Asticcacaulis excentricus CB 48: one gene and its partner. The protein of the gene in region 1 interacts with the protein of each later gene in a pairwise test. Links are inferred from orthologs where the notes say so. Each region holds a gene or a part of one and is shown in the gene's direction. Other genes may lie near its edges. The genes, in order: recO and recR.

Region 1 (3,046 bases):
TAAGCCGCGCCGACGTCTTGACCGTGCCATGGTCAAATCGGCCTGGGGTGGGGCCGAAGACGCCGACATCGTGGTCATGCTGATCGACGCTCCGGCGCATCTGGCTGTGCATTTCCCGGCCCCCGATACCAAGCCGACCGGTGCCGACAAGCTGGCGGTCGAAGACGCCGAAACCATCATTGCGGGCTTAAAGGCCAATAACCGCCGCGCCATTCTGGTGTTGAACAAGATCGACCTTCTGCGCCGCGATAACCTGCTGGCTCTGGCCGACAGCCTGTTCAAGGAAGGCGTTTTCGATCAGGTCTTCATGATCTCGGCCGAAAAAGGCAACGGCATTAGCGACCTTATGGAGGCTCTGGCCGATAAAATGCCTTCGGGGCCGTGGCTTTATCCGGAAGATCAGGCCGCCGATGCGCCGGTGCGTATTCTGGCCGCTGAAATCACCCGCGAAAAGCTGTTCCTGCGCGTGCATGAGGAATTGCCCTATGCCTGTGCCGTGGTGACGACTGACTTCAAGGACATGCCGGACGGTGCGGCGCGCATTGAACAGACCATCTTCGTTGAACGCGACGGTCAGCGCGCCATCGTGCTGGGCAAGAACGGCCAGACCCTGAAATGGATCGGTCAGCGCGCCCGTCAGGAACTGATGGATATTCTCGACCGCAAGGTGCACCTGTTCCTGCACGTTCAGGTCAATGAGCGCTGGAGCGACGACCGGGCCTTATACGCGCAGTTCGGTCTGGAGTTCGGGGAGTAATTTCACGTGAGGCTGGCCTGCAACGGGCACTTTTCTGCGCTTCCGGTGCTCACGTACTTAAGTACGCTGCGCGCCGGTTCTCGAAAAGCGCCCGTTTCGTCTCAGCCTGACGTGAAATTTTCTTGCGTCGTGAAGGGGGGATCGTCGTGACTTTCGAAGACGATGCCTTTGTCTTAAGCGCCCGGCCGCACGGGGAAACCGGCGCGGTGGTGCACTTTCTGACGCTGGAACACGGCCACATTGCCGCCCATGTGCCTGGTGGGGCGTCGCGTCGCCTTAAGCCCTATCTGCAACCGGCCAGCCGCGTGCGCCTATCCTATCGGGCGCGCACCGCCGACCAGCTGGGCTCGGCCACCCTTGAGCCCGAAGGCGACGCCACGGCGGAAATTTTCGACGACCCTATGGCCCTGATCGGCGTGCAGTGCGCCTGCGTTATGACGCGCGCCGTGTTGCCCGAGCGCGAGGCCTATCCGGGGGCTTTTTATGCCTTTGAAACGTTGATCAACGCCTTTGGACTGCCCGGCGTCTGGCCCTATGTCTATGTGCGTTTTGAAATGGGCCTGCTGGAAGCCGTCGGGTTTGGCCTTGACCTGTCGGCCTGTGCGGTGAGCGGCAGCCGCGACGATCTGGCCTATGTCTCGCCGCGTTCGGCCCGCGCCGTCAGCCGCCGCGAAGGCGAGCCCTATAAGGATAAGCTGCTGCCTTTGCCGGGATTTTTGCTGTCGTCACAAGGCGGTGTTCAGGCCGATGATCTGCGCCGGGGGCTGGACCTGACCGGCTTTTTTCTGGAGCGGCATATCTTCCATCCGCTCAATCAACCCTTGCCCGAAATCCGCACGCGCCTTATCGACAGTGTACGGGATTAGCGATTCCGTTTTTAAAATGAACGCGAAAACGCCGTTCTCCATGCTTTAGTAACGTGTTTTCACTAAGTTAGGCCGATGGGCTCGATTCGGGCGGGTAGTTTGACGAGTATGTCAGGATATAGCGAACAGGAACTGCGGGCGGCCAACGTCAATCCGGAAACGGGTTTGGCGACGGATTACCTCAACCTGTTCAACGAAGCGATCATGCTGTTTGAAATGGGCCTCGACATGCCGGACATGGCCGAGGAACTGATGGACTGGCGTCGTCGCGGCTATGTCGAACACTTTGAAAATTCCGGCTTTGAGCAAAAAGACGTCGTCATTGCCTCCTATCGGGCCTCGCCCGAAGCGGTGCGCAAACCCTTCGATGAGGCCTGCGAAAAGGCGCTCGAAGAGTTTGAGTCTGGCATTCATATCCTGCTCAGTTCCAATCTCGAAGACGAAGTGGCGCGCGAAGACCTGGCGGTGCGTCTCGATAGTATGAAGGCGCGGGTTGTCGAAATGGACGCCCATATTCACGGACGTGCCGAGCGCCTCGAAAATAGTCTGCAAAACGCTGTGGACGCCCTGTTCTAAGCCTTTGAGCTGCTGCTGACAAATTTTGTCATCACACTCTGCGAAGCTCGCTCCCTCAAATGGAGCGAAACATGATCCTCACAGCCACCTGCCATTGCGGAGCGACCCGCATCGACATCTTAAAGGCGCCCGAAGGCGGGCGGACCTGTAACTGCACCTACTGCCATCGCGTCGGCGCTGTGTGGGCCTATTTTGCGTCGGCTGACGTCTCGATCCACAGTGCGACGCACGATCGCATGTATTCGGCCAGCGGCTGGCTTAATCAACACCATTTCTGCGGCCATTGCGGCGGCAATACGCACGGCGACAGCCCGGACTGGGCCTCAGCCTATAATGCTGATGGCACACCTAAGGGGGAGGCGGGCGTCGTGCCTGAGCAGCGCATCGTCGCCATCAATATGCGCCTGGTCGATGGTTTTGATCTGAACAGCCTGCCGGTCGAAGCGCTGGATGGCCGCAACAATTGGTGAGGGCGCCCTCCACAACCTGTTCTGCATATGTGCTTGTGCGAGAAGCGCGAAGGCCTTACGCATAAGGCATGAGCAAAGATGTGATTCCTGACGAAGGCGGCCGTATCCTCAGCGAACCGATGGGTGAGGCCCTGTCGCGGCGCTATCTGGCCTATGCCCTGTCCACCATCATGCACCGGGCCCTGCCGGACGTGCGCGACGGTCTGAAGCCGGTGCACCGACGCGTCTTATACGCCATGCACAATATGCGGCTGAACCCGCAGGCGGCGGCGCGCAAATCGGCCAAGGTCGTCGGGGAAGTCATGGGTAACTTCCACCCGCACGGCGATCAATCGATCTACGATGCGTTGGTGCGTATGGCGCAATGGTTCGCTCAG
Region 2 (3,111 bases), on another replicon or contig:
GCCACGCGGCGTCTGTGGCCAAGGTGCTGGGGAGCGAGGCAACGCGCCTGCCCAAGGAACCGGCACAGCGGGTTGCGGCGCTGGGGGCACAATTATCAGCGGGCACCTTGTCGCGTCTGTGGACCCTGATGCTAAAGGCGTTTGAGGAAATCCGCCGCGCCCCCGATCCTGCGGCGGCGACCGAAATGGCGTTGGTACGCTTCTGCTATGCGTCGGACCTGCCGGGGCCGGAGACCTTGCTCAAGCGCCTGCAAAACGGCGAAAACCTGCTGGATGGTGGGCCATCTGGCGGAGGTATAGGCGGTGGTTCCGGCGGCGGCATCAGCGCGCAAGGCGCGGTTATGCGTCCGCAGGCCTACGCCAATGCTCAGCCCCAGATCCAGCTCAATACGTTTGACGACGTGCTGGCCTTGATCGCCGAAAAGCGCGATATCGGCCTGCGCGTCGATGTCGAGCGCTACGTCAAGCTGATCTCGTTCCGGCAAGGGGCTATCACGTTTGAACCCGCCCCGCACACGCCAATTGATCTGGTGCGCAAGCTGTCGGCGCGGCTGAAGGAATGGACGGGGCAGCGCTGGCTCATCGCGACCGAAGGCGGAGGCGGAGCCGAAACCTATCGTGAGCGCGAAATCCGCGAAAAAGCGGAAGCCTTGCAAAGGCTGCGCAATGACCCATTTATTTCCGGTCTGATGACGGCGTTTCCTGGCGTGGAAATCCTCAGCTTCCGACCCAAGCCGAAGCCGGTGGCCGCCACCACGCCCGACATGCCGATGACCGAGAACCGCGACGAATTCAGCGAGAAGGACGACGACTGATGGACTTGAACGCCCTGATGAAGCAGGCCCAGGCCGTGCAGCAAAAGTTCACCGAAGCGCAGGAAAAGATGAATCAGGTGGTTGTCACCGGTCAGGCCGGGGCCGGTCTGGTCTCCGTCGATCTGCGAGGGGTGGGCGTGCTGACGCGTCTCCACATCGACCCCAGCCTGATCAATCCGGACGAGGTTGAGGTACTGGCCGATCTGATCGTTGCCGCCCACGCCGATGCGCGCAAAAAGCTTGATGAAGAATCTGCGCGGCTGATGAAGGAAGCGGCGGGGCCATTCGGCAACATGCCGATGCCGAAGCTTTTCTAACAAACCACACTGAGGCTTTGGTATCAGTTCGCATTGTGAGGGGTAGGGTGTCTATGGCCTCTGGTGCCGGACCTGAAATTGAACGTCTGATGGCGCTGTTGTCCAAGCTCCCGGGTCTTGGGCCCCGCTCTGCGCGTCGGGCTGCGCTCGCTCTGCTCAAAAAGCGCGAGCAGTTGCTGATCCCGTTGACCGCGGCCATGCAGGATGCTGCTGAGCGCGTCACCTCGTGCCACATTTGTGGCGCGCTTTCGACCCGTGACCCGTGCGCTACCTGCGCCGACCCGACCCGCGACGCCGCCATGATCTGCGTGGTCGAAGAAGACTCCGCCCTGTGGGCTATGGAACGCGTCGGGGCCTTTTCCGGCCGTTATCACGTGCTGGGCGGCCTTCTGTCGGCACTGGACGGGGTGCGGCCCGAAGACCTGCGCCTGTCGGGCTTGATGCAACGCGTCAGTTCGGGCGGTGTCGAAGAACTGGTCATGGCCCTCCCGGCCACGGTCGAAGGCCAGACCACGGCGCACTATATCGCCGACCGGGTCAAGCCGTTGGCCCCAGAGGTGACCATCACCCATTTGGCGCGGGGCGTGCCGGTCGGCGGCGAACTCGACTGGCTCGATGACGGGACCATTGCCCACGCATTTAAGAGTAGACGGTAAACTTATTCGTGCTAAGTTGGCCTTGCTCATATGAGGGGAGGCTATAAATGATCAGAAGTTTCAGACACTTGATCGCTGTAGGGCTGGTGTCCGTGTCGCTGACGGCGTGCGCAGGGGCGCCACAGTCGCAGACTGTCGCCCTAGATGACCTTCCGATGTTTGGCGCCATGCCGAAAGACATTGATCAGCGGCTACAAAACGCCTCGGCTCACCCCTTGGGCCATAAAGAGAACCCGGTTCGGGTCTATATGCCCGAGGGTGAATACGCCTATCTTCAACGCCTGCGTTGCCAGAATGGAAACATGCCTGCTTTCGAGCGCATAGGTAACTTCGGGATCGGCCCTTTCGGCCACATCATCGACGGCTACGACGTCAAGTGTCCAGGGTCTGAACCGGCACAAAGTACGATCTTTATGGACATGTACTTTCCAGAGTACATTGAAACCAAAGCTCCCCCCGGATTTACTCTGGCCGCTGACTAGCGGCCTTCTCCCGGTGGCGCATGACCAGAAACACGGCAAACACCCCGGCAAGCTTGCTCAGCACCGAGGTCGCCACCGACCAGATGTTGAAAATCCCCGGAATGGTTGTCGAGGCGATAGCGTAAAACACCGCTGAGTCGATCGGCGCACTGACGGCGGTTGAAATCACCACCCGCTCGGACAGGGGGCGCTTGATAAAGGTGAATATGGCCCAGTCGATCAGTTCCGATACAGCGAAGGCCGCACTTGAAGCGATCACCACCGCCGGGTCAGAGGTGAGCAGCGACAGGCCCAGACCAATGATCAGGGTCAGCAATATCCAGTGACCGATCTCACGCTGGGCAAAGTCGCGCACCACCAGCACCAAGCCCGTCACCACCGACATCGGGGTCCACGAGCCATTGTCGGGTAGGGGGATTTGCGGCACGGCGGCAAAGCACCAGTTGATAAACGGGATTAGCGCCAGATAGAGATACGTCCACGGCGTGCGTCCCGTGACTGCCTTGCGTACAAATGCGCCGAATACCATCTGCCCCTCCCAAACGTGCTTGATACGTCCGCTTCCGCCCTGCGGATGACCGCGAGAAAGTGTTTGGCTCAGGCGGAATCGTGTCAGGAAAAAGCTTGTCAGCTTTTATTCCGTATGGCAAGAACATTTCATGAACTTTGAATCCGTCGCCCTTATTGCCTCTGTCTTCGCCTCTCTGGTTCTGGGGGGCGGCTATTATCTGGCTTTTCAGGAGACACGCCGCTTGCGCGAGCGGAACGAAAGCCTGAGCGATCAGTTGCGCGACGCCACGGCCGAGGTATCGCAACTGAAAGAACGCACGCGCAATCTCGA

The links.
Region 2: the proteins of recO (region 1) and recR interact in binary tests that used the Escherichia coli proteins (3 or more experiments, as listed by UniProt). The link is inferred for Asticcacaulis excentricus CB 48 from one-to-one orthologs.

Annotation. Positions count from the first base shown.
Region 1 is NC_014817.1:639,980-643,025, reverse strand. What follows is about bases 39-2,763. They hold recO (DNA repair protein RecO), read left to right. Parts: upstream 39-903; coding sequence 904-1,623; downstream 1,624-2,763. Other genes in these bases: parC (DNA topoisomerase IV subunit A), read left to right, coding at 2,738-2,763; ASTEX_RS14695 (GFA family protein), read left to right, coding at 2,271-2,669; ASTEX_RS14700 (hypothetical protein), read left to right, coding at 1,732-2,199; era (GTPase Era), read left to right, coding at 39-757. Also shown: more of era, read left to right, coding at 1-38; more of parC, read left to right, coding at 2,764-3,046. UniProt on the Escherichia coli protein: Involved in DNA repair and RecF pathway recombination.
Region 2 is NC_014816.1:934,799-937,909, forward strand. Bases 197-2,986 are described here. They hold recR (recombination mediator RecR), read left to right. Parts: upstream 197-1,185; coding sequence 1,186-1,788; downstream 1,789-2,986. Other genes in these bases: ASTEX_RS04365 (DNA polymerase III subunit gamma/tau), read left to right, coding at 197-815; ASTEX_RS04370 (YbaB/EbfC family nucleoid-associated protein), read left to right, coding at 812-1,132; ASTEX_RS19205 (hypothetical protein), read left to right, coding at 1,836-2,270; ASTEX_RS04385 (VUT family protein), read right to left, coding at 2,251-2,799; ASTEX_RS04390 (DNA recombination protein RmuC), read left to right, coding at 2,930-2,986. Also shown: more of ASTEX_RS04365, read left to right, coding at 1-196; more of ASTEX_RS04390, read left to right, coding at 2,987-3,111. UniProt on the Escherichia coli protein: May play a role in DNA repair. It seems to be involved in an RecBC-independent recombinational process of DNA repair. It may act with RecF and RecO.